Regions from separate parts of the Hydrogenophaga sp. SL48 genome, predicted to be linked through region 1. Evidence: predicted binding sites of a transcription regulator. Region 1 holds the regulator's gene; each other region holds the start of a gene.
What was found. Region 1 encodes NrdR, which represses ribonucleotide reductase genes. Its sites were predicted from a motif close to CACNANATNTNGTG; they were not measured.
Positions count from the first base shown of each region.

Region 2: the regulator NrdR is predicted to act here: its motif matches at 8,733-8,746, upstream of IM738_RS17710 (ribonucleoside-diphosphate reductase subunit alpha).
Region 3: the regulator NrdR is predicted to act here: its motif matches at 2,979-2,992, upstream of IM738_RS19650 (ribonucleoside triphosphate reductase).

Region 1 is NZ_CP063400.1:1,189,950-1,200,385, forward strand. Features, by position in the region: gene IM738_RS05725 (pilus assembly protein) at 1-1,418, opposite strand, end outside; gene IM738_RS05730 (pilus assembly PilX family protein) at 1,436-1,972, opposite strand; gene IM738_RS05735 (PilW family protein) at 2,062-3,057, opposite strand; gene pilV (type IV pilus modification protein PilV) at 3,060-3,698, opposite strand; gene IM738_RS05745 (GspH/FimT family pseudopilin) at 3,712-4,287, opposite strand; gene IM738_RS05750 (GspH/FimT family pseudopilin) at 4,479-5,024, opposite strand; gene nrdR (transcriptional regulator NrdR) at 5,173-5,622, opposite strand; gene glyA (serine hydroxymethyltransferase) at 5,645-6,889, opposite strand; ZMP/ZTP riboswitch at 6,941-7,096, opposite strand; gene IM738_RS05765 (transglycosylase SLT domain-containing protein) at 7,164-8,075, opposite strand; gene IM738_RS05770 (DUF349 domain-containing protein) at 8,800-10,436, shown strand, end outside.
Region 2 is NZ_CP063400.1:3,728,327-3,738,762, forward strand. Features, by position in the region: gene mdoH (glucans biosynthesis glucosyltransferase MdoH) at 1-1,155, shown strand, start outside; gene IM738_RS17675 (energy-coupling factor ABC transporter permease) at 1,203-1,829, opposite strand; gene ffh (signal recognition particle protein) at 2,005-3,363, opposite strand; gene IM738_RS17685 (cytochrome C assembly family protein) at 3,522-4,322, shown strand; gene IM738_RS17690 (PP0621 family protein) at 4,329-4,562, shown strand; gene IM738_RS17695 (ATP-binding protein) at 4,590-6,389, shown strand; gene IM738_RS17700 (sigma-54-dependent transcriptional regulator) at 6,400-7,881, shown strand; gene ampD (1,6-anhydro-N-acetylmuramyl-L-alanine amidase AmpD) at 7,865-8,485, shown strand; gene IM738_RS17710 (ribonucleoside-diphosphate reductase subunit alpha) at 8,902-10,436, shown strand, end outside.
Region 3 is NZ_CP063400.1:4,148,477-4,158,912, reverse strand. Features, by position in the region: gene IM738_RS19665 (AraC family transcriptional regulator) at 1-499, opposite strand, end outside; gene IM738_RS19660 (hypothetical protein) at 629-1,396, shown strand; gene IM738_RS19655 (acyl-CoA dehydrogenase family protein) at 1,523-2,818, opposite strand; gene IM738_RS19650 (ribonucleoside triphosphate reductase) at 3,017-5,038, shown strand; gene nrdD (anaerobic ribonucleoside-triphosphate reductase) at 5,075-5,266, shown strand; gene IM738_RS19640 (anaerobic ribonucleoside-triphosphate reductase activating protein) at 5,223-5,969, shown strand; gene IM738_RS19635 (DUF1513 domain-containing protein) at 5,991-7,190, opposite strand; gene IM738_RS19630 (iron transporter) at 7,359-7,898, shown strand; gene IM738_RS19625 (cupredoxin domain-containing protein) at 8,050-8,349, shown strand; gene IM738_RS19620 (FTR1 family iron permease) at 8,372-9,211, shown strand; gene IM738_RS19615 (4Fe-4S binding protein) at 9,208-10,436, shown strand, end outside.

The DNA of each region.
Region 1 (10,436 bases):
TTGAAGGAGCGGCGGCAGTTCATTTCGGGGCTGCTGTTGGAGGTGGGGTCGGTCCGCCACGCGTATTCCGTCACACCGTTTCGCCGGCCGTAGTAGTCAGCCGCCCGCTCCACGGCATTGTGCAGTGGCGTTCCCCCCTGGGACACCATGCCGTTGAGCCAGTTGAACAGGTTGTTGTTGTCGGTCGAACCTCGGCTGAGCGGCCGCACACCACGCGACAGCGTGACCGGAGAAGTCGCCCCGGGCGGTGTGACCAGCGGGCTGCTGTGGGACTGGTTGATCGGCATGTAGCCGATGCGCAGCTCGTTGTCGAGTTTGGACGGGTTGTTCGGCGCACCATTCGCATCGGTGTCCGCGAGGGCCAGTCCGATGGCCGTGCTGGTGGCCAGCTGCCGGTTGCTGTAGTAGCGGTACCAGTTCAGGATGTTGGTGACTTCCTGGGCATTCGTGCATGTGTTGGCTGTGCAATCCGTTCGGGTATTGGGCGTGGGAATGACGTGGGTGGCGGTGCCACCGTAACTGACGTTCACCCGTGTTCGCGCCCCGCAACCGATGTCCTGCCCAGCCCCATCTTTGACGACCAGGGAACAGTAGGCGTAGGTGAATGCCGGCGAAGCCGCCGTGGCCGCTGTGTAGGCGATGTGCTCGGGAATGCGCCGTGTGTTGGACAAGGTGTACCGCGAGGTGAAGCCGGTTGGAGTGCTCGGGCTGTTGACCACACCCTGGAAGTTCCTCGTCGTGCCATCGTCGTCATACATCGAGTGATACACGCGGTAGTCGTTGGGTGCCACATCCCGCTGAAACACCTGGTAAGAAAAGGCAGCGCTGGCCACGTTGGACACCCACACCACATTGTCTGAGGGCACCAGGGCAACGCCACTGCCATTGACCCGCGGCAGGTATCTCGTTCGCGGGTTGTAATAGACCGGGTTGACGTCGGCCGAGCGCTGGGCGGACCAGTTCCAGTAGGTGCGAGCAGGCGAGGCGGCGACCGACCAGGTGGTGCGGGCTTCGATGCGCCAGCGGGACCCATCCCAGTACCTTCGGTAGCAGGTGTAGTTGCCCGCGTTGTAGATCGCGTCGCCACCGATGCCGGCGTTGAAATTTGTTGCGTTTGTCGAATTGACGTTCGAATAAGGGCTGGGGCATACCCGGGCCGGCACGTTTTCGAAATCATTCGTGACGTTGTAAGTCTCATGGTAGGTGTACGCCATGGACCCCGAGTTGTCCAGCGCGACCATCAGGTTGGGCTTGGCGCCCGACTGGTTGGTCAGCAGCGGACGGTTGGCAGGCTGGGCCCACGCTTGCGAACCCAGCAAGACCGCGCTGCAAAGGGCCACCGACAGGACCAACCGGTGGACGAAGGGCAATGTGAACAGGGTCTTCATGGGAACCTCGCTGATAAGTCTTTGTTTCATTCGGTCTTGACCAGGCGTCAATCGACACCACCGGTGGCAGACAGCACGGGAACGGTGGGGGTCAGGATCGATTGCAGCCACACCTCTGAGCCGGCGCTGAGGGTGCCGTCGCTGGCGATGGTGGCGTCGCTGGACAGCCCTCGGGTCGTGACCAGGAAGCGGTCGTTGACCAGGGCCTGGATGATGCAGGAAGGGCTGTTTTTCAGTTCTGCGTTGGACTGCACATTGGAGTTGTAGGTCGCGGTCAGGGTGATGAGGTTGGCAGCGCCGGTGGCCCAGTTGCTCTTGGTGTTCCATGCGCCCGACCTGATCGCGGTTTCGTCGTCGGCCGTGAGTTCTGTCGACACAATCTTGCCCGCGTCGGTGGCGTAGCTGGAGCCCCCGTTTTCCGCTGCGTCAATGGCCACCCGCTCGCAATAGCGCAGGGCGTCTTCGGCGGACGTGCGCGCCACCTGGTTGGTGCGCATGTTGTTCGAGAACTGCTCGAAGGTGGCGGAGTTGCGGGCGGCCAGCAGGCCGGCGAACGAGATGATCAGGAGCATGATCAGTGCCATGGGAAGCACGATCCCACGGGCACTGCCGGGACGGGGTGAAAGCAGGGTGCGACGCATGACAGTGTTTTTCCGTGGGTGAACGGTGGGATTCAGTTTTCGTACAAAAACGCCCATGGGTCTTCGCCGCTCACGTAGTCAGACGGCAGGCCGGGGCGCATGTTGCGCAGCTGGATGGTGGTCACGTAGGCACGGCGCAGGAAGCGGTCGGTGGCCGTCTGTTCGGTGCCATCGCAATCGATGTAGCTTCCGAGGTCGTTGATGCTGTTGTCGCCTGTGGGAGCGGGGCGGGCCGTGCGTGCCAGGATGCAAATGCGCAGGGCGGCGACCCGGGACCAGTTGGTTGCGGTCGCGCCGAGCACGGCATGGTCCGCACCGACGTAGCCGGCCACCTGATGGGGAAGGGGGTTGCCAGCCGTCGGCGCGGCGGTGACAGCGTATTGAACCTGCAGGTCTTCGATGTTGGGGATCAGGGCCGTGGCATTGCCGAACCCCGAGCCGGTTCGCCCCTGGCAAAAGAGAGAAGGCGTGCCGTCGGCGTCATTGGCAATGTAGTAACGGTTGTCGGCCAGGGAGAGGGGGGTTGCTGAGGCCGCGCCTTCTGCCGAAGCATCCCATGCCGTGATGCCTTCATGAGCGCAGTTGCCGGGTGACCGCACGCCAGTTGCGTCGGTGACGAACTGGCTGTTGAGCAGCGATGCTTCGTAGCGCACGGCAATGGCATCGGGCCCGGATCCGGTTGCATCACAGGCCAGCGCTTCAAATGCTGTACCCGCGGCATTGTCGGTGAAGCCTCCGTCACACCCGCGAACGGCCCGCCCGGGAAACAGCCTGGCTCCGCTGTTGTCCACATTGGAAAAGCCCGTCAGGCGAATCTGCTGCTGCAGCAACTCCAGCGCCAGAGCGGCGTCTTCGTTCATCTGTGATTCAAGCGTGCTGCTGCGCGAGGTGGTGGACGTGTTGACGTAGATGACGCCCACGGCCCCCATCAGGAAGAGGCCGATGGTCATCGCGACCATCAGTTCGACCAGACTCAGGCCGCGTTGGGCGCGTGCACCCGGCCGGCGTGATGTTGAGAGTTTTGTCATGATCACAGGCCCACCTTGAAGTACATGCAGCTGTATTCCAGCTTCTCGGACGTACTGAGGTTGTCGGGGCAGTTCTCTTTTGCCGCATCGAACAAGGAGAAGTTGCCTTTGTCGTCGTCCACATCCGCTGCGGCGGCTTGCGGCTCTTTCCAGATGAGCCAGACATCCAGGTTCCGGGTCGCAGCGGTCGGTGTGCTGATCACGACGGCGTCGCCCTGGGGAAGCCGGTTGCGAACGCTTCGAAGGAACTGGTCGATATCGGCTGCGGCGAGGGCATCGGCGACCGTGGCGGCATTGGTGGCATCAGCCGGGTCGAGGTCAAGGTTGGCGTCGAGGACCGTGACGGCCGTGCTCTCGAAGTCGTCGGTTTTGGCGATGTCGTAGTTCCCTCGGTCGTAGCCATAGACGTTGACCCGGGCCCGATCGGCGTAGTCGTTCACGAGCGCCAGGCCGGTGAGGCGCATCTGCGACACCTTGTTGTAGCTGAAGGTGGCGCCCGAGAGGCCTGCCACGCCCAGCAGCCCGACCGACACCAGCAGAATGGCGACCAGCACTTCCAGCAAGCTGGACCCGGACTGCCTGTGGGCGGACGTGACCCTGGCGCCCAACAGGGACTTTTTGACGGTGAATGTAGACATCATGGTGCTTTCAGGCTCACGGCAACTCGGTGGCGACACTGGCGCGGCCCACCGTGGACACACTCACGTTGTTGACCTTGGTGGCCGACGTTGCACCGCTGGGGGTGACGGTGAGGGTGGTTTGTCCTGTGGTGGCCCCGGCGGCGGCACCTGCAGCCATCAGGCCATTGGGCATGAATTGCAGGAACGTCACCCCTGCCGAACTCACCAGTGAGGCGATGCCGCTCTGGGCGGAGGTCACCTGGACGACTCGTTCGCCGGCATCGTAGGCTTGATCCGTGGCGCCGTCATCGACGAACACCATCCATCCGTTGCGCCACTCGGTGCTGTCGGTGCAACTGGTTCCGTTGGAGCTGGGGCAGAGCATGAGCTTTCGCGACGACTTGATGGCTTCCGATCGGGCGAGTTGCAGGCTGGTCGTCAAGGCGCGGGTCGCACTGTCACGTCGCCATTGACGGACCGTTTCGCTGAAGTCAGGGAAGGCCAGCGTCGCCAGCACGGCGACCAGTGCCACAGTCACAAGCAGCTCGATCAAGGTAAACCCTTGCTGGCCTGATTGAGACGATTGGATGGGGGAAGGCAGGTGTTTCAATTGGCGGCTCCGTACTGCAATGTAGCGGCCACCTGACGCCATTCCTGAGCCGTGCTGACGCGCGGTCGTTTTCCGCCTCCTGAGCGGTATAAAGCATTCACTTTCTCCGGGTGCCATGGTGAGTGGTTGCCGCGTGTCTTGGTGCGATTTTTTGCAGCATCCCGACCCCCTGAACGTCCCACCAAGGTCGCTCAAGAACCGGCCGTTGATTCAGATTGACTGATTCGGATCCGCCCAATTCGATTGACGATGATTTTCTGACTGGTCCCGATTCTTGGCGTCACCTCCAGTGTTGCCATGCCAGACGCCATCATTCCCGTCGGCAGGAATACAAAACGTTGTCTGGATGCATTTCCCTCAAGGCTTTTGATTCCCGTGAATCCTTGCGATTGGGCAATCAGCTTGTCGTTGGAGTCGAATTGACCATTGATGTCAATGTCTTGAAAAACCAGCCATCCGGACTTCCATTCTTTGTCAGACGCAGGGCTGCAGCTGAGCCCATTGCTGCTGTTGCACATGACCACCCGGCGAGACCATCGGATGGCCTCCGACCGGGCCAGGACCAAGTGGTCCGTGACGGAACGTGTGGCCATGTCTCTCTGCCAGACGGCGAGCAATTTTCCAAACTCAGGAATGGCGATCTGCAGCACAACCGCCAACAGGGCGGTGGTCACCATCAACTCAATCAGACTGACGCCTGATGAAGGACTTGTTGTCGCCAAACTTGAGTTTTTCATCCCTGGGTCCCGAATGTGATGTGTTCGGACCCATTATTTCCGGTTGCGCACGCCAAACAAGGTTGTGCTGCATGGCAGTCCGAGGATTCATCCCCAGGACGAAGGACGATATCAACAGGCGCGCGAGCGAACCTCGGCTGATGCAGATCTAACGCCGGACCTCATCCACCAATGCCCGGAACTCATCGATGTCTTCAAAGCTGCGGTAGACGCTGGCGAACCGGATATAGGCCACTTTGTCGAGCTTCTTGAGTTCGCGCATGACCATTTCACCCAGGCGGGCGGCGGGAATCTCCCTGACGCCCAGGTTCAGCAACTTTTCTTCGATGCGCTCGATGGCGGCGTCCACCTGCTCGGTGCTCACAGGGCGTTTGCGCAGCGCCAGCGCAAACGAGGCACGCAATTTGGCCGGCACATAGTCAACGCGTCGACCATCTTTTTTCACCACGGCCGGGAAGCTCACTTCCGGCCGTTCGTAGGTGGTGAAGCGCTTTTCGCAGTGACCGCACTGGCGCCGGCGGCGGATGAAATCCGCGTCTTCGGACACTCGGGTCTCGACGACCTGGGTTTCCAGATGACCGCAGAAGGGGCATTTCATCGCGCGACGTCGCCAGCCGCCATCACTTGTAGACCGGGAAGCGGGCGGTCAGCGCGTTCACCTTGGCGCGCACGGTCTCGATGTTCGCCGGATCGCGCGGATTGTCCAGCACGTCGGCAATCAGGTTGGCGGTCAGGCGGGCTTCTTCGTCCTTGAAGCCACGGGTGGTCATGGCGGGGGTGCCGATGCGCACACCGCTGGTGACCATGGGTTTTTCCGGATCGTTCGGGATGGCGTTTTTGTTGATTGTCATGTGGGCGTTGCCCAGCACGGCTTCGGCTTCCTTGCCGGTGATGCCTTTGGCGCGCAGATCAACCAGCATGACGTGGCTCTCGGTGCGGCCGCTGACGATGCGCAGACCGCGCGAAACCAGGGTTTCGGCAACGATGCGTGCATTGGTCAGCACCTGTTGTTGATAGGCCTTGAAGTCAGGCTGCAGCGCTTCCTTGAAGGCGACGGCCTTGGCCGCGATCACATGCATCAGCGGGCCGCCTTGCAGGCCGGGGAAGATGGCGCTGTTGATGGCTTTCTCGTGTTCGGCTTTCATCAGGATGATGCCGCCGCGCGGGCCGCGCAGGCTCTTGTGGGTGGTGGATGTCACCACGTCGGCGAATGGCACCGGGTTGGGGTACACGCCTGCAGCAATCAGGCCGGCGTAGTGGGCCATGTCGACCATGAAAATGGCGCCCACGTCTTTCGCCACCTTGGCAAAGCGCTCGAAGTCGATGCGCAGGCTGTAGGCCGATGCACCAGCGATGATGAGCTTGGGCTTGGTTTCGTGTGCCTTGCGCTCCATGGCTTCGTAGTCGATCTCTTCTTTGTCGTTGAGACCGTAGGAGACCACGTTGAACCACTTGCCGCTCATATTGAGCGCCATGCCGTGGGTGAGGTGGCCACCTTCGGCCAGGCTCATGCCCATGATGGTATCGCCGGGCTTCAGGAAAGCCAGAAAGACGGCCTCGTTCGCGGATGCGCCGCAATGCGGCTGCACGTTGGCCGCGTCGGCGCCAAAGATCTGTTTGACACGGTCGATCGCCAGTTGCTCGGCCACGTCCACGTATTCGCAACCACCGTAGTAGCGCTTGCCCGGGTAGCCTTCGGCGTACTTGTTGGTGAGCTGCGTGCCCTGGGCAGCCATCACGGCCGGCGAGGCGTAGTTTTCACTCGCGATCAGCTCGATGTGGTGTTCCTGGCGCGCGTTTTCCAGCTGGATGGCCTTGAACAGCTCAGGGTCGGTTTGCTCGATGAGGATGTTGCGGTCGTACATGGTGGCAGTCTTGGGTAACGTGGATCCCCATGGTCCGGTGTTTCCGGATGTGGGGGCTGCCCAGGCGAACGGCTGAACGCCCTTTGCCGGGCGGTACGCTTCCCAGTGGTTATCCCGGCCGCCGCGATGTCGCAGGGCAGGGGGGCCACGTCAGCACGTTGACTCCAAGAGCTTGGAGAGTGCCTATCGCCAGTTGCGTACGGCGCTAGTTTATCCGAGAGATGCCCAGCCTTGTACGCCGACCCAGCGGCAGGTATCGCTGGCGACTAGGTGATCAGGAGCTGGACAGATCGTTCGCGGCAGCGGGATCCGATGGAAGAACAATGGCCCCTTCCACCGGCACCGACTCCAGAAAACCGGTCTGCGTGGGCAGAGTGAGCTCGGGCTCGACCGGTGCCGGCGCCGGGATGGCGGAAAAGACCGGGAATGAGGTGGGCATGGGTTTCCCCAGCGCCACGCTCCGGATGCGCAGGTGTTCGGCCATCACCTTGTTGATGTAGCTGCTGCCGTCGGTGGTCACAGCCCCCACATACAAACGCAGGCCCCCTTCGATGGAACCGGCCTGCTTGATGCAGTCCTGCAAGACCTTGACGCCCACCCGCAGATTGGAAAGGGGGTCAAACGCCGCCATCTGACCGCCGAAGTCCTCGTATTTGTCCGAGTGCACCCGGGTCAGCACCTGCATCAGACCCTGAGCACCCACGGGGCTCTGGGCGTAGGGGTTGAAGCGTGATTCGATGGCCATGACGGCCAGGATGAGCGTCGGGTCCAGGCGAACCTTTTCACCCACCGTGAAGGCCTCAGCCACCAAGGCACTCAAGGGCTCAGGGGCCACCCGGTACTTCCGGCTGAGCCAGTGAGCCACATTGGCCTGCTGTCTCGGCAGCTGGTCAGGGGTGACCGCCGCAACGCGCTCGACCGTTTCCGGCTCAAGGGTTGGTTGCTCAATGACCATGCCTGTGTCTTGGCGCTGAAGCAGCCAGTCCAGGGCCTTTTGTTCCACGCTGTCACGCAGATCGCCGCGAGCGGCCAAAGCAATGATGCCGACGGCCAGTGCGCAGCCGAGCAGCGCCATGCCGTTGTGAGTGAACTCAACAAAACCGCGGTAGATGTCGGAAAGTGCGGTGCGGAGGGTGGCCGAGGCAACTGAGTTGCTCTTGGAGAGGCCGAAGGCTTGCGTTGTCATGTGTTCGCTCCTTGCAGGGCTGTGCCGACCGTGTGAGGTGGAGCAGCTGGATGGGGCGCCATCGATGGCAAGCCCTTGGGGCTTGCGGTCGCTTGTATCGGTGTCAATGGCGGTGCGGGTTTACCCTGAACGGGTAAGCGGAGCGAATGGTAGGTGCAGGCAAATACCAAGTCAATGTTTTAAACGTCGTTTAAAACAATTATTTGTTATATGAATGATTTTGTAGTGCACTTGGTCACAGTTTGCTAGCGCCAGCCTCAATCTGGCTGAGGTCTTGCCGATGGTCGGGAATAAAGTACCGTTGATCGGCTGTACGTCTGTGTGCTCGGGAGTGCCGGTCCTCACGGAGGCGACTTTCCCGGTGGGAGGAGAAACCCCATGTAACGACGTGGGTGAATGCTTGATGTGCGAGTGATTCGAGCGTAATCTGTGGCTGTCGGTCATCACGACCGGCATACAGCCAGCAAAGCGGTGCAGCCGCCCACTGGCCCCAACGGGAGCAATCTGTTGCTTCCAGGCTGGAGAGACATCCAACTCCCTCCGCCAAAACCGACGGCAAGTGCAATTTGCCCGCCGTCAACCCCGGTGGGCTTTGCCCGCCGGGGTTTCTTTTTTGGGGGCATACGGACAGAAAGGGCGTACCCAGCCACACCGGTGACAATAGGGTGGTTTGTCCATGACACCGGCATGGTGCTGGCATGTCCTCTTTCTTCGAACCACCTGTATGTCGCTGTTCTCCCTGCGCAAGAACCCTTTCCAGTCCAACACCCCCGAGCCCGCTGTGAACACGCCTGCCCCCTCCAAAAATTCTTCCGCTGCTCAGCCACATCCCCTTGATGCGGTGACCGGAGGGGCTTTTTCTGCACCCACATCGGGTGAGCGGGCTGCCCGTATCCGAGAGTGGTTGGCCACCGAGCCAGGGCTGGAGCAGATGAACGAGGTGTTCAAAGAACTGTCCCAGCGCGACCGCGGCGCGGCCAAGCCCCTGAAAGAGAAGCTGGATGAACACAAGCGGCAGAAGGCGCAAGAGCACATCGCGGTGGAATGGGCCCAGAAGGCCGAGAGCCTGATTGCTCAGCCCCGACTGAATCTCGCCGATGCCATGGCCTGGCAGCGAGATGCCGCCAGAGCGGGCGCGCCTTTGTCGCGTGAGCCCCTGGCCGGGCTGAAGGCATCGCTCGCCGAGCGGGTCAAAGCGATTGAGGACCTGCAACACCGGGTGCAAGTGGAGCGTGAGTCTGCGGTGTTGATGGCTCAGCGCATTGAGGTCCTTTCCACCAAGCCGTGGCGTGAAGCCCAGGCGAGCGCGACCGCCTTGCAAGCGGATGTCGTGGAGTGGCAGCGCCAGGCCAGCGGCTTGGCAGACGATGCCCAGTGGCCCAGCGTGGAGACCAAGTTCCCGCCGATGCTCGATGCCTCGCGCAGCCAGCTGCAACTGGTGTGGGACGCTTTTGAAGCCGCCCTGGCCCAGGCCGTGGCGGCTGACGCCGACGCCAAGGCCCCACTGCCCGCCGTGCCCGTGTGGGCCGATGAGCTGCGCCTGGCGCGCGGTGAGGCGGCTGCGGTGCCGGCCGAAAAGGCCGCACACGATGCGCAGGCCGCGCAGGAGCGGCGCGCCAAGGTGTTGTCCGAACTCGACCGCGCCCTGGGCGTGCTGGAGCGCGAACTGGCCGAAGGCCACGGCAAGGCCACGCCCAAGGCCGCGGCCGATGTGCGCGCGGTGCTCAAGTCGCACAGCCGCCTGATCGGTCCCGAACTCGAAGCCCGCGCCCATGCCGCGCTCACGCAGGCCGGCGATCTGGAAGACTGGCAGCGCTGGCGTGCCGACCAGCTGCGCGAAGAGCTGGTCAAGAAAGCCGAAGCCCTGCTGCAGGCGCCTGAAGGCCAGCGCATCGGTGGACGCAAGATGCAGGAGACCCTGCGCAGCCTGCGCGACCAGTGGAAATCCACCGACCAGGGCGGTCAGGCCAACCACGCGTTGTGGAAGCGGTTTGATGAAGCCTGCACCGAAGCCCACAAAGTGGTCGAAGCCTGGCTGACCCAGGTGCGCCAGCAGGCCGATGCGCACAAGGCGCAGCGCCTGGCCATCATCGAAGAACTCAAGGCTTGGACGTCCGCCCACGCCGGCAACACCGACTGGAAAGCCCAGGTGCGCGAGTTGCATGCCTTCTCCGAGCGCTGGCGCGAGGCCGGCCACCTGAGCGAAAAGGCGTTTGCCGAAATGCAGCCGCTCTGGAAAGACGCCATGCACGCGGCGCATGCCGGACTGGATGCTGCGCAGGCGCAGAGCATCGCGCGCCGCCGTGCGCTGATCGAAGAAGCCACCGCCCTGGGCGCTGCGCCGCAGCTGCGCATCGACGC
Region 2 (10,436 bases), 2.5 Mb from region 1:
GTCATGAGCGGCAGCTGCCTGGTGTCGCTGACCCAGCTGATGGAAGCCAACCCGCGCGCGGGCATCATCCAGACCGCCACCCAGGCCATCGGCCACGCCACCCTGCACGCCCGGGCGCAGCAGTTCGGCTCGCGCGTGACGGGCCAGCTGTTCACCCTGGGCATGCAGTTCTGGCAGCTCGGCGAATCGCACTACTGGGGCCACAACGCCATCATCCGTGTCGAACCCTTCATGAAGCACTGCGCACTGGCGCCGATAGAAGGCAAGGGCGGCATGTCCGGCGGCATCATGTCGCACGACTTCGTCGAGGCCGCGCTGATGCGCCGCGCCGGTTATCACGTGTGGCTGGTGTCCGACCTCACCGGCAGCTACGAGCAGCAACCGCCGGACCTGCTGTCCGAACTGCAGCGCGACCGTCGCTGGTGCCAGGGCAACCTGCAGAACTCGCGCCTGATCGCCGAACCCGGCATCCACCGCGTGCACCGCTTCATGTTCGGCATCGGCGCCATGTCCTACCTGGCAGCGCCACTGTGGCTGGCCTTCATGGCGCTGGGCACGGCGCTGGTGCTGAGCCACCCGGACCCGCTGTCGTCGCTGCGCAGCGTGTCGGACGAGCGTCTGGTGCTGTGGGCATGGACGCTCTGCCTGCTGTTCCTGCCGCGCCTGCTGGGCCTGCTGGCGGTGTTCCTCAAGGGTGAACAAAAACGCTTCGGTGGTGTCGGCAACCTGCTGGCCAGCGCCGGGCTGGAGAGCGCGCTGGCGCTGATCCAGGCGCCCATCCGCATGGTGGCGCATTCGCTGTTCGTGCTGGTGGCCGTCACCGGCATCCAGCTCGACTGGAAGTCACCGCCTCGGGAAGCCAATGGCGTGGCCTGGCGCGGTGCGGCGGCCCAGTTGGCGCCCATCGCTGCCGTGGTCGGTCTGGTGCTGGTCGGCGTGGCCGCCCTCAACCCCGACGCGCTGCTCTGGATGCTGCCGGTGACCCTCCCGCTGGTGCTGGCGGTACCGTTCACCGTGGCCACGGGACACGTCGAACTCGGCGCCTGGATGCGTTCACGCGGCGCCCTGCTGATCCCGGAAGAATCGTGGTCCCCGGCGGTGCTGCGCCGGGCCTGGCGCCACGCCTCGCGCCTGTCGCTGCTCAAGCTCGCCTGAGAGCCTGAACCGGCGGCATGAGCGCCGTCCGGCCGCTCCGAAGGCGCTCAGCCGCCGGGGGGATGGAGGTAGCGCTCGTCGGACCAGGTGGCGAGCCACTGGGGCGCAAAGGCCACGAAGATGGCGCAGGCCATGCCGGTGAGGAAGGCATCGCCCCAGGCCATGAGCCAGCGCGCCACGAGCGCCTGTTCCAGCGCCACGCCCCCGGCCAGCCGGTAGATCAGCTCCATCAACAAGCCCGAGAGGAACACGGCCGCGGCCGTGCCCAGAAAGCCACGACCCAGCGTGTAAACGAACGGGTTGGGCGGCAGCCAGCGCCGCAGCACGGCGCCGATGAACAGGGCGATCGTCGCAGGCGCCAGGCCGATCCAGACCCACTGCGACACCGCCAGCGCAAGCCCCCCAGCGCCAAGGGCCCAGACCACCAGCGCCACGCCGCTGAGCACCAGCACCGCCAGCGGCCAGCCCAGCATCAACACCAGCAGGCTCGCGCCCGAGAACTGCACCGCCAGGCCCTGCGGCATGTGCTGCGGGAGCAGCCACAGCCACGGCAGGACGACCAAGCCGGCCAGGGCCGGCGTCAGCAAAGGGCCCGCCAGCATGCGCCAGGGCTGGAGCCACAGGGCCACCCCCAGGCAGAGCAGGCCCAGCGCCAATTCAAGAAAAAACAACATGGGAATCAGTGTGACCGAACGGCCAAGCCACTGTCTTGACATCGGTCAGAGGCGCCAGCCTCACACCCCCACACGCCCGAACGGCGCCAGCTCCCAGGGCACCGCCGGGCCGGCTTCGCCGGACGACCTGTGCCGCCCCCTCGGGGGGGTGACGCCGCAGGCGGCGCAGGGGGGACTACATCCGGGGCATGCCCTTCATGCCACCCATGCGTTTCATCATCTTCATGAGGCCGCCACCCTTCATCTTTTTCATCATGCCCTGCATCTGCTCGAACTCCTTGAGCAGGCGGTTGACCTCCTGCACCTGCACGCCGGCACCGGCGGCGATGCGGCGCTTGCGCGTGGCCTTGATGATCTCGGGCTTGGTGCGCTCCCTGAGCGTCATGCTGCAGATGATGCCCTCCTTGCGCTTGATGTCCTTTTCAGCGCGGGTCAGATCGGCCTCGGTGGCCTTGGCGGCCATGTTGCCGGGCAGCTTGTCCATCAGGCTGGAGAGGCCCCCCATCTGCTTCATCTGGCGGATCTGGTCGAGGAAGTCGTTCAGATCAAAATCGCCACCGCTCTTGACCTTGGCCGCGAGCTTCTCTGCCGCGGCCATGTCGACCCCGGCGGTGACCTGCTCGACCAGCGCCAGGATGTCGCCCATGCCCAGGATGCGCCCGGCGTGGCGCTCGGCGTCGAACACCTCCAGGCCGTCGATCTTTTCCGAGGTGCCGGCGAACTTGATCGGCGCGCCGGTGACCTGTCGCACCGACAGTGCCGCGCCACCGCGCGAGTCGCCGTCGAGCTTGGTCAGGATGATGCCGGTCAGCGGCAGCGCCGCGCTGAAGGCCTTGGCGGTGTTGATCGCGTCCTGGCCCTGCATGGCGTCCACCACGAAGAGCGTCTCCACCGGGTTCAGCACCGCGTGCAGTTCCTGGATCTCGCGCATCAGCGCTTCATCGATGGCGAGACGTCCGGCCGTGTCCACCAGCAGCACGTCAAAGTAGTGTTTGCGGGCGTAGTCGATGGCCGCACGGGCGATGTCCACCGGCTTCTGGTCGGGCGTGCTCGGGAACCATTCGGCCCCGGCCTGCGCCGTCACCGTCTTGAGCTGCTCGATGGCGGCTGGGCGGTAGACGTCGCCCGACACCGTGAGCACCTTCTTCTTGCGCTTCTCGATCAGGTGCTTGGCCAGCTTGGCGGTGGTGGTCGTTTTACCGGCACCCTGCAGACCCGCCATCAGGATCACCGCCGGCGGTTGGGCCGCGAGGTTGATGTCGGCCACGCCGGCGCCCATGGTGGCGGCGAGCTCGCGGTTGACCACGCTGACCAGCACCTGCCCCGGGGTGAGCGAACCCACCACCTCCTGGCCCAGCGCCTTCTCTTTCACCCGCGCGATGAAGTCACGCACCACCGGCAACGCCACGTCGGCCTCCAGCAGGGCCATGCGCACCTCTCGCAGCATGTCGGTGACATTGGCCTCGGTGATGCGGGCCTGGCCGCGCATTTCCTTGACGATGCGTGAGAGACGGTCGGAAAGGGCTGATGCCATGGGGTGCGCTCGGGTCGGGTGGGTGGTGGCGGCAGCGGACTGGCCGGGGTCCTGGTCGCGTGGCGGAACGCCAGCGGTTCGCACGGCCAAGACGCTTTAAACTCAGTGCAGGATTTTAGCCGCGCACCGCGCCCGACCCCGGTTTCCACACCGACGCCATGAACCTGATGCCCGCCCTCACGACCAACCCGCCCGCAGCGCTGCTGTCGGCGGTGGCGGCGCTGTCGTACGCCTTTCTGGCCTGGGCCCATCCACGCATGACGCCCGCCCAGACGCGTGGCGTGCTGGCCTCGGCCTGGCTGCTGCACCTGATCGTGCTGGCCATGGCGCTGCTGGACACGCCAGCACGTTTCGGGTTTGCCCCGGCGCTGTCGATCACCGCCTGGCTGGTGCTCACCGTGTACCTCATCGAGAGCCGGATGTATCCCCAGCTCAAGGCCCGCTGGACGCTCGCGGTGCTGGGCACCCTCGCGGTCCTGCTGGCCCTGCTTTTCCCCGGCTCCGAGTACCACGCGCTGCCCTCCAACTGGATGCCCTTGCACTGGGCGCTGGGCATCGCCTCCTACGGCCTGATTGCGGCGGCCGTGGTGCACGCCTGGCTGATGCAGCGTGCCGAAAAAGCGATGCGGCAGGGCACCACATCGGAAACCTCCATGCCCCTGCTCACCCTGGAGCGGCTCACCTTCCGTTTCGTGGCGGCGGGCTTTGTGCTGCTGAGCGCCACGCTGCTGGTCGGCGGCTGGTTCTCCGAACTCATCAACGAGCGCTGGGTCTGGAACCACAAGACCCTGTTCTCCGTGCTGGCCTGGCTCATCATGGGCGTGCTGCTCTGGGGCCGCTGGCGCCTGGGCTGGCGCGGGCGGGTCGCGGTGCGCACCCTGTACCTGGGCGCGGGCTTCCTGCTGCTGGGATACGCCGGCTCCCGCTTCGTGCTCGAAGTCGTTCTGCAGCGCGCCTGACCCCCAATGAAATTCCTTCTCGTCCTGGCGGTGGTGCTGGTGGCTTTCTGGATCTGGCGCAACAACCGGCTGAACGAGCGGCCCGGTGCACCACCGCCTCGCGGGCCGGGCAAACCGGTGGCCATGGTGGCGTGCGACCACTGCGGCACCCACCTGCCCGAGGCCGAAGTGGTCCGGGGCCAGCAGGGCGTGTACTGCTGCCAGGAACATCGCCGGCAAAACGAAGGGGCATCGCCGTGATGCCGGGTTCGCGATCCGGGCGCTGACATGGCGCACGAAGGCACCTCCCAGTTCGCACCATCCTGGTTTTCCACCCTGGAAGCTGGATCCGGCAGCCGCGGCCAGGTCCACCGGGTTCGGGCCTATGTGCGGCTTTGGCGGGCCTTCATGCGGGCACGGGTGATCATCGCCCTGGTGTTGCTGGCCCTGCAGGTGTTTGTGCTGCTCACCCAGAGCGGCGGCCCCCAGTGGCTGGTGCTGGTCAATGCGCTACACCTGAGCGCGGCGCTCGCGGTGCTGCTCTGGACCCGGCCGATCGAGCCCGGCAAACCGTTCGGGATCCAGTGGCTGATGTCGATCGGCGTGGACCTGGCTGTTTTCGCTGTGCTGCAGTATTTTCAGCAGAGCGGCATCAACTACACCCCCCTGTTTGCCCTGCCGGTGCTGCTCGCATCCATCCTGGGGTCGATGACGCTGGCCCTGGCCACCGCGGCCGGGGTCACGCTCTACCTGCTCGGCGACGCGGCCCTGAGTGCGCCCTTGCTGAGCGCCGTGTCCACCGCCAGACTGCTGCAGGCAGGCCTGACGGGCACCGGTTTTTTCCTGATCGCGTTCCTGGCCAACCAGCTGGCGCAGCGCCTGGCGCGAGAAGAGGTGCTGGCACAGACCAGCCAGGCGGCTGCACGCACCCAGGCACAGGTCAATGAGCTGATCATCGAAAGCCTGAGCGAAGGTGTGCTGGTGGTGGACCGCCACGGCGTGGTGCGCAACGCCAACCCGGCGGCCCAGAACATGCTGATGGGCGACAGCTATCCGCATGCCGCCAAGCTGCTGCTGTCTGCACGCCCGGGCTGGAACGGCATTTCCCACCTGGTGGACAAGTCCTTCATGGTGGGTGAGGGGCTCGAATCGGAGGTGCGGATCGATCCCGACGAGTTCACCACCCACCGCTTCTTCGCCCGCACCCGGCTGACCAGCTCACCCAGCGGGCGCCAATCGGAGTTGTGCGTGCTGTTCCTGGAGGACCTTCGCGAGGTGGAGGCGAAGGTGCGCACCGAGAAGCTGGCGTCCATGGGCCGCATGTCGGCGGCGGTGGCCCACGAAATCCGCAACCCGCTTTCTGCCATCACACAGGCGAATGCCCTGCTGGATGAGGAGGTCTCGGAGCCAGGGCAGAAACGCCTCACCCGCATGATCGAACAGAACGCGCAACGGCTCTCGCGCATCGTGGACGACATCCTCAACGTCGCCAGGGTCCAGCCCAGCCAGGACGAAGGTGTCCCCGCCTTGCCGGTGGACCAGACCCTGCGCCAGATTGCCCACGAGTGGCTCAAGCAGAACAAGGCCCAGGGCGTGCTGGGCGTTCACCCCCATGCGCCGGGCGCCCACATCGGCTTCGACCCCGAGCACCTGCGCCGCCTGCTGATCAACCTGCTGGACAACGCCTTGCGCCACGCCAGCGGCCAGCCATCGTCCATCCGGGTGATCTCGCAACCCCACGGCAACGACCGGGTGCGCCTGTCGGTCTGGAGCGACGGTGCGCCGCTGGAGGCCAGCGTGCTGCGGCACCTGTTCGAACCGTTCTTTTCTTCCGAGAGCCGCTCCAGCGGTCTGGGCCTGTACATCTGCCGGGAGCTCTGCGAGCGCTATGGTGCCCAGATTGCCTACCAGCGCAGCCGCCTCGATCAGCGGGAAGGCAACGAGTTCTATGTGCTCGCGCCCATCATCGATGGGTCGAGCAAGACACCCGTCCAGCAAAGCCTGAGCTACCCACCCGGCGATTCGGTGGCGGCCTACACGCGCCCCGGCCTGTCCCAGGCCGACCCCCCATCACTCTCCACGCTCTGACGCGTCCGCCATGTCCACCTCCCCCAGCGCGTGTGTGCTGGTCGTCGATGACGAACCAGACCTGCGAACCCTCTACGAACTCACCCTGCTGCGCGAAGGCCACGAAGTGATCTCCGCGCCCGACCTGGCCCAGGCGCGCGAGTGGCTCGTTCAGCGCCGTTTCGATGTGCTGATCACCGACATGCGATTGCCCGACGGCCTGGGTCTGGAGTTGCTGCGCGAGCTGGCCGCCCAGCAACGCAGCGAGAAGTCCATCGTGATCACCGCGTACGGCTCGGCCGAGAACGCGGTCGAGGCGCTCAAGTCGGGCGCCTTCGACTACCTCACCAAACCGGTGGACCTCAAACAACTGCGCGCGGCCGTCAATGCGGCGATCCAGGGACAGCGTCATCCCCCGGCCGCCACGCTGCCGCGAGCCCCGCTGAACGACGCGGTCGGCCGCAGCGCGCCGCCGCCGCCCGGCGGTGTGAAGGCCCTCGAACGCATCGTGGGCACATCGCCCAGCATGGTTCAGATCCGCGGCCGCATCGAGAAGGTGGCCACCAGCATGGCCCCGGTGCTGATCCTCGGCGAGTCGGGCACCGGCAAGGAGCTGGTGGCGCGCGCGGTGCACGAGTGCAGCCACCGCGCGAGCGGGCCGTTTGTCGCGGTCAACTGCGGCGCCATTCCAGACAACCTGATCGAGGCCGAGTTTTTCGGTGCGCGCAAAGGCGCCTACACCGGCGCCACCCAAGACCGCGAAGGGTATTTCCAGGCGGCCAAGGGCGGCACCCTGTTCCTCGACGAGATCGGGGACCTGCCGCTGGGCATGCAGGCCAAGCTGCTGCGCGTGATCCAGGAGCGGCGCGTGCGCCCGCTGGGCGGTGTGCAAGAAGACAGTGTGGACGTGCGTCTCGTGAGCGCCACCCACCGCGACCTGGCGGCGCTGGTCAAGAGCGGAGAGTTCCGGCAGGACCTGTTCTATCGCCTCAACGTGATCGGGCTGCGCACGCCGGCCCTGCGTGAGCGCAGGGAGGACCTGCCCGAGCTGGTGCAGGCGCTGCTGCAACGGATCTGCAACGAGTCGGGCCACGCCACCCCTGCGCTGTCCGACGACGCCCTCGCCTGGCTGCGCTCGTGCGAGCTGGCAGGCAACGTCCGTGAGCTGGAAAACCTGTTGCAGCGCGCCATGGCGCTCAGCTCCGGGACCACGTTGCAGACCCAGGACTTCGCAGACCCAGGCGGGGGAGGCAGCGAGCGCCGGGAAACCCCGACACCGCTCGCACTGGCCGCCCAACAGGTCTCGGTGGACCACGCGGGCTCCGGCATCCCGGCCGACCTGCAGGTCTTCCTCGACGAACAGGAACGGCAGGTGCTGCTCAAGGCGCTCAAGGAAAGCGACTTCAACCGCACGGCCGCCGCAGCGCGCCTGGGGCTGAACCTGCGCCAGATGCGTTACCGCATCCAGCGGCTGGGCATCACCATGCCGTCCGACGATGACGACAACACCTGACACCAGGGGACGCGATGCCGTCTGGGACGGTGGCTGGCTCAAGGCGGCGCGCCGGGTGCCCTCGCCCAACTTCGGCGCCCGCCCGGCAGCGGCCGTGATCGACCTGATCGTGCTGCATTCGATCAGCCTGCCTCCCGGTGAATACGGCGGCCCGGAAGTGGAACAGCTGTTCACCAACCAGCTGGACTGGTCGGCGCACCCTTACTTCGAGCAGATCCGGGGCATCGAGGTTTCGTCGCATTTTTTTGTGCGCCGCGATGGCACGCTGTTGCAGTTTGTCAGCACCGACGACCGCGCCTGGCACGCCGGTGCATCGTGCTGGCGCGGGCGTTCGCAATGCAATGACGACTCCATCGGCATCGAACTGGAAGGGCTGGAAGGCCAGACGTTTGAGCCCGCACAGTACGTCACGCTGGCCCGGCTGTGCCGGCGCCTGCGTGAACGCCACGTCATCGCCCACATCGCCGGCCACGAACACATTGCGCCGGGCCGCAAACAGGATCCCGGACCGGGCTTTGACTGGGCCCGGCTTCAGCGGGACCTGCGCTGGGCGCACGGGTGTTTTCCCGAATGTGTGATCGGGACCGTTCAGCGTCCTGCGTGAATCCACCCGGAGTTCAGCGAACACCGCATCCTGGCCACACCAGAATCGGTGCGGTGTTCAACGGCAAATCCATTGGCAACACGCGCCGTTGTTGACCTCAAGAACCCAGAAGCAGCAGCACCGCCGTTCCGCGCTGCCCCCTTTCGCACGGATCCGGCCACCCTTTTTACCTGACGAAACGGCACCGTTTCGAGGCAGGCACTATTTTCAGCAAACACTACAGGTAGTGGCTTGAAGAGGCCCAACACACCAGATATAGTGTGCGCTGCGCCAAACCAGTCATCCTGTCGAACCGGCCCTGACGGCACATTGCCCAGCGCACCGCCCCGACAGCACCGACCGATCCGGCCCAACCCAGCCACCCGCCTTTGCGCACAAAGGCCAGTGACACAAAACAAACGAAAGCAAGAGGACCCATGCAGATCGCACCATCCACCCCGTCCCACTCCCCGTCCCAAGCGATGCACGGCGGCAGCCCTGCCGCGCAGACGGAAGGCCCGACCTCGGTCTTTGCCCACTACCAGATCATTCGCCGCAACGGCGCCGTGGTGTCCTTCGAGCCCAGCAAGATCGCCGTGGCCCTGATGAAGGCCTTCCTCGCGGTGCACGGCACGCAAGGTGCAGCGTCGGCCAGCGTGCGCGAAACGGTGGACGCGCTGACCCAGACCGTGGTGCGAGCCCTGATGCGCTCGCGCCCCGGCGGCGGCACCTTCCACATCGAAGACGTACAGGACCATGTGGAGCTGGGCCTGATGCGCGGCGGTCACCACGAAGTGGCCCGCGCCTATGTGCTGTACCGCGAGCGCCGCACCCAGGAGCGTGCCCACCAGGCCGAAGCCGCCAAACCGGCCGAAGCCCTGCTGCACGTGATGGACGGTGGTCAGCGCGTGCCGCTCGACCTGGGCCGCCTGCAGCACCTGATCGAAGACGCCTGCAAAGGCCTGGGCAAAGACGTCAAGGCCGACCCCATCGTCGCCGAAACCAAGCGCAACCTGTACGACGGCGTGCCGATCGAAGAGGTCTACAAGGCTTCCATCCTGGCCGCCCGCACCCTGATCGAAAAAGACCCGGACTACACCTACGCCACCGCGCGCCTGCTGCTGCACACCATCGTCAAGGAAGTGATCGGTGAAGAAGTGCCGTCCAGCGACATGGGCGCGCGCTACGCCGAGTACTTTCCGCAGTTCATCAAGAAGGGCGTGCAGAACGAGCTGCTCGACGAGAAGCTGCAGCAGTTCGACCTGGCCCGACTGGGCGCCGCGCTCAAGCCCGAGCGCGACCTGCAGTTCGACTACCTGGGCCTGCAGACGCTGTACGACCGCTACTTCCTGCACGTGCGCAAGTCGCGTATCGAGCTGCCGCAGGCCTTCTTCATGCGCGTGGCCATGGGCCTGGCGCTGAACGAGATCGACCGCGAGGCGCGTGCCATCGAGTTCTACGAGGTGCTGTCCTCGTTCGACTTCATGTCGTCCACGCCCACGCTGTTCAACGCCGGCACGCTGCGCTCGCAGCTCTCCAGCTGCTACCTGACCACCGTGCCCGACGACCTGGACGGCATCTACGAGTCGATCAAGGAAAACGCGCTGCTGTCCAAGTTCGCCGGCGGCCTCGGCAACGACTGGACCCGCGTGCGCGCCCTGGGCGCCCACATCAAGGGCACCAACGGTGAGTCTCAAGGTGTGGTGCCGTTCCTGAAAGTGGTGAACGACACCGCCGTCGCGGTGAACCAGGGCGGCAAGCGCAAGGGCGCGGTCTGCACCTACCTGGAAACCTGGCACCTCGACATCGAGGAGTTCCTGGAGCTGCGCAAGAACACCGGCGACGACCGCCGCCGCACGCACGACATGAACACCGCGAACTGGATTCCCGACCTGTTCATGAAGCGCGTGATGGAGAAGGGTGACTGGACCCTGTTCTCGCCCAACAACGTGCCCGACCTGCACGACCTGTT
Region 3 (10,436 bases), 2.5 Mb from region 1:
CAAGCAGCCATCGCAGGGCCTGGATCAGCACCACTTCAAACAGCCGGTCGGCCAGCAGGCGGTGCCCGCAGCGCACCCGGTCGGTCTCGGCGAACAGCAGATCCAGCGCGGCCGCCAGCCCGTCCACCTGGTGCAGCGGCAGGACGAGCACGCCGGGCAGGGTGCGCACCAGCGGGTGCGCCTGGCCGCCGTCGAACCGCAGCTGCGCGCAGGTGAAGTCGCTGCCCTCGACCGGCGGGTTGTGGAAGTGGTGGGTGATGGCGCGCGGGTAGAACAGCAGCGAGGGTTCGCTGATCTGCAGGCGCCGCGGCACCCCTTGCCGGGCCGGGTGTGTGACCTTGAGCGTGCCCCGGCGCAGCACGTGCAGGTAGCCCGTGCCGGGCGCGGGGGTGAAGCTCTGCACACCGCAGAGCGTGCCGGTGAACGACAGCTGGGCGCGCACGGGAAAACGCTCCAGCAGGCCAGAGAGTCGGTCGACGGGTGGGGGTGTCGTGGTCATGGGGTGGCTGAACGAATGGGTATCCATCGTGTACGAAATGATCCCATTTGAACAGAAGGCGGAACGACACTGGGTGCCACGGGACCGCCGGCCGGCGGCCTGTTCCCAGCCCCACTCCAGGAGTTTTCCATGCGTTCCATCTCCCTTTCCTCCCCGCTGCGCGCCACCTGGCTGGTGGCTTCTCTGGCGTTGGCCGGGCCTGCCCTGGCCGATGGGGGCCGCGCCCACACCGGGGGCATCGCGACCGCGCCGGCCAAGGCGGTGCACGCGCCGTTCGATGTGGTGCACACCCGCATCAGCACCGAGGACAACGCCCTGGTGTTCCACATGCAGGTCTCGGGCAAGGCCGGGCGCACGCGGCCGACGAAGTCCGGCCAGCTGGCCGGCAGCCGGGTGTTCTCCTACGTCTGGCCCACCAGCCTGGACCCGGCCGAGGTGGGCTTCGAGCCCCAGGCCGGCATCCTGGCCTTCGCCGTCACCGCCCACCCCGACTTCGACGACACGCCGCTGTTCGACGAAAACGGCGACGGCCACCTGAAGAACGACGGCGGCGTGTGGCACTCGCACTGGGTGGTGCTGCGGCCCGACGAGGCCTGTGGCCAAGGGTCGCTGAAGGTGGTCGACATCCCCGAGGGCAGCCGGCCGCGCCTGCCCAAGACCTGGCCCGGCCTGCCGCTGCTGATCGACAGCCCCGGCTGGAGCCCCTCGTTCGAGCGCGACAGCGTGAACGTGCGCGTGCCCTTCGACAACGTGTCGGCGCTGCAGGCCCTGAAGTTCGACGGCGTGACCGCCGCACTGCGGGTGAACGCCAGCCTGCACACGCCGCTGCTGTGCGTGGCGAAGGTGTTCAAGGTGGCGTCGGGCGACCTCTCGCTGCCGGGCCAGGTGGACCGCTGAACTGGAACACCCCCGCCGCGCTTCGCGCGCCCCCCTCAAGGGGGCGGCACTGGCCGTCCGGCAAAGCCGGCCCGGCGGTGCCCTGGACGTATGAGCGCGCGACCCACGCGGTTGTAGAACGTGGCCTCAGTTCAGGCGCGGTGGCGTGCGCATCTGCTCGGGCGTGGTGAAGTAGGCGGAAGACGACCCCATGCGTTCACGCGCCCGCTCCAGCTCGTGCCGGGCCACGCTGCGCAGGTGCACCTCGTCGGGTCCGTCGAGCAGGTGCAGGGCGCGGCCCCAGGTCCAGAACTGCGCCAGCGGCGTGTCGGGCGAGAGGCCCATGGCACCGAAGATCTGCATGGCGCGGTCCACCACGCGGGTCTGCAGGCCTGCGGCCACCACCTTGATCGCGGCCACCTGCGCGCGCAAGGCCGCGGGCTCGGTGCGCTCCGGGTGGTCGAGCAGCCAGGCGCAGCGCAGCACCAGCAGGCGCGCCTGGTCGATCTCGATGCGCGACAGCGCGATCCACTCCTGCACGTTGGCGTAGTCGGCCAGGTATTTGCCGAAGGTCCGGCGCTCCAGCGCGCGTTCGGTGGCGAGCGCCAGCGCCAGCTCGCACTGGCCGATGGTGCGCATGCAGTGGTGCACGCGGCCCGGCCCCAGCCGCGCCTGCGCCATCGCAAAACCTTCGCCCCAGCCGCCGAGCAGGTGGTCGGCCGGCACGCGCACCTGGCGGAACACGATCTCGCCATGCCCCTCGGGCGCGTGGTGGTGCACCACGCTGATGTTGCGCACCACGTCCACGCCCGGCGTGTCCAGCGGCACCAGCACCATGCTGTGCTGGTGGTGCCGGGTCTCGGCCGCGGCGCTGTCGTCGGGCGCGTTGCGCGCCATCACGATCAACAGCCGGCAGCCCGGGTGCGCCACGCCGGTGATGAACCACTTGCGGCCGTTGAGCACGAGGTCGTCGCCCTCGCGCCGCACCGTGGTCTGCAGGTTGGTCGGGTCCGACGAGGCCACGTCGGGTTCGGACATGGCGAAGGCGGAGCGGATCGTTCCATGGAGCAGCGGCGTGAGCCACTGCGTGCGCTGCGCGGATGTGGCGAAGCGGTGCAGCAGCTCCATGTTGCCGGTGTCGGGCGCGCTGCAGTTGAACACCTCGGCCGCCCAGTGCAGTTGGCCCATGGCCTCGGCCAGCGGCGCGTAGTCGAGGTTGCCCAGCCGGGTGCCGGGCTCGTCTTCGCGCAGCCCGGGCAGGAACAGGTTCCACAGCCCTTCCTCGCGCGCCAGGGTCTTCAGGTCTTCGAGGAAGGGTGGCGGGTAGTCCCCCTGCTGCACCGCCTGGTGCCAGGCCGCGTTGTGCGGCAGCAGGTAGGTCTGCATGAAGGTCTCCAGCTGCTGCTGGAGCGCCTGCGCCCGGGGGCTGTGATCGAAGTCCATGCCGGGATTCTTCAGGCTCGGCGCGGTCCTGTCAGAACGCGCGTGACAGCCGCACCCGGTTGACGCAGATCAAGCCGGTGAAAGGCCTGAAACCGCGTTGGAAGCTGCGTCGACCTTGCGTCAAATCAAACTATCTATGGTGTCTGGCGGGTATCTTGAACACCATAGGTAGTGTTTTTGATCCAGGAGGCGAGAGCTATGAAAGATGCGATGGTGGTCAGTCTTCCAAGGGAGGTGATCAAGCGTTCGGGCCTGCGCGAGGCCTTCGATGCCGACAAGATCCGGTCCGCGCTGGCGCGGGCCGGCCAGGCCAGCGGCGAGTTCGACGGCGCCGAGGCCGCGCTGTTGTGTGCCCAGGTGGTCAAGGTGCTGATCCACCGCTTCAAGGGTGCGCCGCCCGGCATCGAGCCGATCCAGGACGTGGTCGAACAGACGCTGATCGCGGCCAACCACCTCCAGACCGCGCGCGCCTACATCGTCTACCGCGAGCAGCACGCCACGCTGCGCGCCGACCAGCAGACGCTGGTGGATGTGGAATCGTCGATCAACGAGTACCTCACGCGCGCCGACTGGCGCGTGAACGCCAACGCCAACCAGGGCTATTCGCTGGGCGGGCTGATCCTGAACGTGGCCGGCAAGGTCACGGCCAACTACTGGCTCTCGCACGTCTACACGCCCGAGATCGGGCAGGCGCACCGCGAGGGCGACCTCCACATCCACGACCTCGACATGCTCAGCGGCTACTGCGCGGGCTGGTCGCTGCGCACCCTGCTCAACGAAGGCCTCAACGGCGTGCCGGGCAAGGTGGAGTCGGGGCCGCCGAAACACATGTCCTCGGCCGTGGGGCAGATCGTGAACTTCCTGGGCACGCTGCAGAACGAGTGGGCCGGCGCGCAGGCCTTCTCGTCGTTCGACACCTACATGGCGCCCTATGTGCGCCAGGACGGCATGGAGTACGCGGCCGTGCGCCAGTGCATCCAGGAGCTGATCTACAACCTCAACGTGCCCTCGCGCTGGGGCACGCAGACGCCCTTCACCAACCTCACCTTCGACTGGGTCTGCCCCGACGACCTGCGCGAACAGGTGCCGGTGATCGCCGGGCAGGAAATGCCGTTCTGCTACGGCGATCTGCAGGCCGAGATGGACCTGATCAACCGCGCCTACATCGAGGTGATGACCGAGGGCGACGCCAAGGGGCGGGTCTTCACCTTCCCCATCCCCACCTACAACATCACGCCCGATTTCCCCTGGGAGAGCGAGAACGCGCGGCGCCTGTTCGACATGACGGCCAAGTACGGCCTGCCGTACTTCCAGAACTTCATCAACTCCGAGCTGCAGCCGAACATGGTGCGCTCCATGTGCTGCCGGCTGCAGCTTGATCTGCGCGAGCTGCTCAAGCGCGGCAACGGCCTGTTCGGCAGCGCCGAGCAGACCGGCAGCCTGGGCGTGGTCACGGTGAACTGCGCGCGCCTGGGGCATCTGCACGCGGGCGACGAGGCCGGCCTGCTGGCCGCGCTCGACCGCCTGCTGGTGTTGGGCCAACAGAGCCTGGAGACCAAGCGCAAGCTGATCCAGCGGCTGATGGACCAGGGCCTGTTCCCGTACACCAAGCGCTACCTCGGCACCCTGCGCAACCACTTCAGCACCCTGGGCGTGAACGGCATCAACGAGATGGTGCGCAACTTCACCGGCGACGCGCACGACATCACCACCGACGACGGCCACGCCTTCGCGCTGCGCTTCCTGGACCACGTGCGCGAACGCATCGTGGCCTTCCAGGAGGAGACCGGCCACCTGTACAACCTGGAGGCCACGCCCGCGGAGGGCACCACCTACCGCTTCGCCCGCGAAGACCGCAAGCGCTGGCCCGCCATCCTGCAGGCCGGCACGCCCGAGCAGCCCTACTACACCAACTCGTCGCAGCTGCCCGTGGGCTTCACCGACGACCCGTTCGAGGCGCTGGAGCGCCAGGCCCCGCTGCAGCGCAAGTACACCGGCGGCACCGTGCTGCACCTGTACATGGGCGAACGCCTGAGCAGCGGCGAGGCCTGCCGCGCGCTGGTGCAGCGCGCGCTGACGAACTTCCGCCTGCCCTACATCACCGTCACCCCCACCTTCTCCATCTGCCCCACCCACGGCTACCTCGCGGGCGAGCACCCGTTCTGTCCGGTCTGCGACGCTGAGAAGCTGGCCGCCAAACGCCAGCTGCAGGCCGCTTGATCCCCCGTCTTTCAACCACCCCAAAAGGAAACACCCATGAACACATCCACCCCATCGGCCGTCAGGTCAACGGCCGCTGACATGTCCCTGCGCGACGACGAACGCCAGCCCTGCGAGGTCTGGACCCGCGTCATGGGCTACCACCGGCCGGTCAGCAGCTTCAACCGGGGCAAACAGGGCGAACATGCCGAACGCCGATTCTTTGCCGAGCCGGCCGCCCGCGCCTGAGGTCGCGGGCACCGCACCACCACCCGCGACCCGTGGTGCGCAGGCGCTGCGCATCGGCGGACTCACGCGGCTGACCGGGGTTGACTTCCCGGGCCGGCTGGCGGCGGTGGTGTTCCTGCAGGGCTGTCCGTGGCGCTGCGTGTACTGCCACAACCCGGGGCTGCTCGACGCCGCGGTTCCGGGGGCCCTGTCGTGGCAGGCGGTGCACGGCTTCCTGCGGCAGCGCCGCGGGCTGCTCGACGGCGTGGTGTTCTCGGGCGGCGAGCCCACGCTGCAGGCGGCGCTGGGCCCGGCCCTGGCCGAGGTGCGCGCGCTCGGTTTTGCCACCGGCCTGCACACCGGCGGCATGTACCCCGAGCGACTGCAGCGGGTGTTGCCGCAGCTGGACTGGGTCGGGCTGGACATCAAGGCGCCGCAACACCGCCACGACCAGGTCACCGGCACACGCGGCGGTGGCGCGCGCGCGGCACGCAGCCTGCGCCTGCTGCAGCACAGCGGGGTGGCGCTGGAGTGCCGCACCACCTGGCACGCCGGCCTGTTCGGGCGGGATGACCTGTTCCGCCTGGCCGACGCGTTGGCCGCGCAGGCGGTGTCGCACTGGGTGCTGCAGACCTGCCGCAGCCCGGGCCTGGCTGCCCCGGTGCTCGACGCGGAGGACCTGGCCGCCCTGGCCGCGCGGTTTGCCCGGTTCGAATGCCGCTGAAGCGCCGCCCTGGCGGGCGGCTCAGCCCAGCACGACCCAGTGGTTGTCGGGCGCCATGGCGCCGGGCCAGGCCAGCATGGCCGGTGGCAGGGCCGGGTGCCAGAAGCCGACCCCGCGGCTCGCGCCCATCAGCACCCCGCCGCTTCCCGGCCAGGGCGCCAGCGCGCAGGGTTCGGTGAGCCGTGCGATGGTGGTCCAGCGGTCCGGTGCGTCGGGGTGCCAGAGCAGGCCTTCGTGGCTGCGCTGGCCGCTCACGATGAAGCCACCACCGGGACCGGGCGCGATGTCGCCCGCGTAGCCATTCCCGGCGATGCTGCGGCTGGCCAGCCGCAGGTCCTGCCCGTCCCAGAGCGCCAGCACGGGCGCGTCGCGGCGCTGGGCGGCCTCGTCGTGTTCGGCCTGCAGCGCGATGCCCAGCAGCGGCGCGCGCGCCGGTGTGCCGTCGCCGGGGCCCACCGGCAGGCCCCAGGCCACATGGCGCAGGCTCAGGCGCGGGTCGCCCAGCCGCCACTGACCCAGCAGCGCGCCGCTCCGCGGCTCCAGCCGCACCAGCGACGGGTCCATGGCCTCCAGCCGGGTTTTCTGGCCGCTGGCGGTGCGCGGAATGCCCCCGTTGACGACCAGCAGCGCCCCGCCAGCGTCCAGTGCCATGTGGTGCGGGTCCAGGCCGTGGCTGGGCCATTGCGCGACCCGTTGCAGCGTGCGGTGGTCGCGCACACCGATCCAGCCACGGCCGTCGCGGGTGTCGGTTTCGGTGGTGTAGAGCCACTGCCCGTCGGCGCTCGCCAGCACGTGGCCACCCAGGGTGCGGTGCGGGGTTTCGGCGTCGATCAGGTGCCGGGTCTGCAGCTCACCCAGTGGGTCGCAGCGCAGCAGCCAGCGGCCGGGCCGGGTGGCGACGGCGAGGAAACCGCCGCCGGGCTCGGGCAGCAGACCGTGGGCACGCCCCTGCACCGGCAGGTGGGCGGCCACGCGCACCTCGCGCGCAGCCCAGTCGAGTTCAAGCACACCCACCTGGTCGCAGTCGCGGCCGCAGTCGGGGGTGTTGCCGTGGCTGCGCCAGGCGGCGGCCAGGCGCACCCGGGATGGCAGGGGTGGGGCCCCGATGATGTCGGAAGGGGCGGTGTCGCTTTGCGCCAGGGTCGGGGCGCTGACGGCGCCCGAGGCCAGCAGCCAGGCGGTGTGGCGCAGCAGGGTGCGGCGGTGCAGGTCGGTGCTCATGGAGGCAGGCAGAAGTGAGGGGAGGGGCCGGACAACAGCGTCCGTGAGCACCTTAGTCATGGGCTCCGGCCGGAACCTTGATGTGGGTCAATTGAATGATATTGATTCTTGTTTAGCATCGCGCTGCATTCAGCCATCGGGCTGTCTCACCACCCTAAGGATCACCACATGAACCACCCGTTGCTCGCGATCGCCCTGGCGGGCGCTGTCCTGTTCTCCCTGCCGTCCCATGCCAAGGAATTCCCGATCGGCACGCCGCACAAGGTGGCCGGCATGGAGATCGCCGCGGTCTACCTGGCACCGGTCAAGATGGAGCCCGAGGGCATGATGCGCAAGGCCGAGGCCTCGGACATCCACCTGGAAGCCGACATCCACGCGCTCAAGGACCACCCGAACGGCTTCGAGGAAGGGGCCTGGATGCCCCACCTCAGCATTCATTTCGAGCTGGTCAAGCTGGGCACGACCGAGAAGGTCAGCGGCCACTTCATGCCCATGGTGGCCTCCGACGGCCCGCACTACGGCGACAACGTCAAGCTGATGGGTCCCGGCAAATACAAGCTGACCCTGCGCATCAGCCCGCCCGGCGGCCACGCGGCGCATTTTGGCCGCCACACCGACAAGGAAACCGGCGTCGGCCCGTGGTTCAAGCCCTTCGACGTGAGCTACGAGTTCACCTTTGCGGGCACGGGCAAGAAAGGCGGGTACTGAAATGGAGCACCCCCCGCGCCGCTTCGCGTCACCCCCCTCCAGGGGGGCGACACCAGCCGTCCGGCAAAGCCGGCCCGGCGGTGTCCTGGGCTGGGGTGGCACGCGCTCCGGCTGGTTGACCTGGTGTGTGCGGCCGGTGGCGGTGCTGCTCATGTTGTCGGCCCTGGGCCTGGCGCAGGCGGACGACATGCCGACCTACCGGCTCACGGCGCGGGAGGGGCGGTTCGAGCCGGCGGAGCTGGTGGTGCCGCAGGGGGCGAAGTTCCGGCTGGAGATCACGAATGCCGGGCGCGATCCGGTGGAGTTCGAGAGCCTGGAGCTGCGCAAGGAAAAGGTGCTGGCGCCGGGCGTGACCTCGTCGCTGGTGTTCCGTCCGCTGGACGCGGGCCGCTACCGCTTCTTCGACGACTTTCACCAGACCACGGGGCAGGGCGCCATCGTGGCGAAGTGATGGATCACTGAGGCAAGAACGCATGGGCGAAGTCATTTTCATCACCTGGCGCGAAAGCGTGGAAGCGCTGCTGGTGGTCGGCATCCTGCACGCCTGGCTCAGCGAGCGCCCCGACCGGGCCTGGGGTCTGCGCTGGCTCTGGGCGGGCGTGGCGCTGGGCCTGGCCGCCGCGCTCGGGCTGGCGCTGCTCATGCTGGGTGCGGCCAGCGTGCTGGACGGCGAGTCCGGTGAATGGTTCCAGGCCGCGATGGTGCTGAGCGCGGCGGCGCTGATCCTGCAGATGGTGTGGTGGATGCGCCGCCATGGGCGCGCCCTGCGCCAGGACCTTGAACAGCAGGCCGCGGGCCAGCTCGCGCGCGCCAGCGGCTGGGGCATCGCGTTGCTGGCGGCGCTGGCCATCGCGCGCGAGGGCAGCGAAACCGTGATCTTTCTCTACGGTGTGGCCGGCCGGCACACCGGCGCCGGCCGGCTGGGCTTCGCCGCCTCGGCGCTGCTGGGCCTGGGGCTGGCGCTGGCGAGCTTCTGGCTGCTGCGGTCGGGCCGGCGCTGGCTGTCGTGGCGCCGCTTCTTCCAGATCAGCGAGGCCCTGCTGCTGTTGCTCGCCGCGTCCCTGTGGGTCAATGCGGTGGACCGGCTGATCTCGCTCGACGTGCTGCCCACGCTGGTGGACCCGCTCTGGAACAGCGCGGACCTCCTGGACGACAGCGGCGCCGTGGGCGGCCTGCTTGCGGCGCTGACCGGCTACCGGGCGCAGCCCGCGCTGACCACGGTGCTGGCCTACGCCGGGTTCTGGCTCGGTGTGGTGGCGCTGTTGCGCGCCGGCCAGCCGGCGCGGGTCCGTCCTGCCGCGGTGGTTCCATGAGCGCCGCACCGGGCCGCCCCGTGGGCGCGCTGGCGGCGCTGGGCCACACCATGCGCCGCCACGGGCGCCTGATCCGCGGCATCCAGTGGGCGATCGTGGTGTTCTACGGCGTGCTGGTGGTGCTGCCGGCGTTCCTGCCGCTGCCCGACGACGAGGCGCGCATCCTGAACCACCTCGGCCTGTTCGCGCAGTTCCTGTTCTGGGGCGTCTGGTGGCCCTTCGTGCTGCTGAGCATGGTGCTGTTGGGGCGCGTGTGGTGCGGGGTGTTCTGCCCGGAGGGCGCGCTCAGCGAGGCCGTCAGCCACCACGGGCGCGGGCGCGGCATCCCGCGCTGGATGCGCTGGGGCGGCTGGCCCTGCACGGCCTTCGTCATCACCACGGTCTATGGCCAGCTGGTCAGCGTCTACCAGTACCCCCAGGCGGCGCTGCTCGTGCTGGGCGGCTCCACGGTCGCGGCAGTGGTGGTGGGCCTGTTGTACGGGCGCGGCAAGCGGGTGTGGTGCCGCCACCTGTGCCCGGTCGGCGGGGTGTTCGGCCTGCTGGCGCGGCTGGCGCCGTTGCACTTCCGGGTGGACCGCGCGCGCTGGGAGGCGCGCACCGGCGGCATCGTCGCCCTGCCCAACTGCGCCCCCCTGATCGACATCCGCCGCATGGAGGGCGCGTCGGCCTGCCACATGTGCGGGCGCTGCAGCGGCCAGCGCGACGCCGTGGCGCTGGCCCTGCGACCGCCGGGGGTGGAGATCTCGGTGAACGGGCAACGGGCCGCCGGGGGCTGGGACACGGTGCTGCTGCTGTTCGGCCTGATCGGCGTGGCGATGGGGGCCTTCCACTGGGCGGCCAGCCCCTGGTACGTCACGCTGCGCGTGGCGGCCGCCGACTGGCTGATCGAACACGGCGGCGTGTGGATGCTCGCCGACAACGCGCCGTGGTGGCTGCTGACGCACTACCCCCAGAACCACGACAGCTTCTCGTGGCTCGACGGCGCCCTGATCGCCAGCTACATCCTGGCCACGGGCGTGCTCCTGGGCGCGGCGCTGTACGCGCTGTGCGTCGCCGGCGCGCGGCTGCTGGGGCGCCCCGGTGCCCGGCACCACCTGGCCCTGGCCTACGTGCCGCTGGGCGGCTGCGGGGTGTTTCTGGGGCTGTCGATGACCACCCTGTCGATGCTGCGGCACGAGGGCGTGGCGCTGCCCTGGGTGGGCACGGCGCGCGCCCTGCTGCTGGC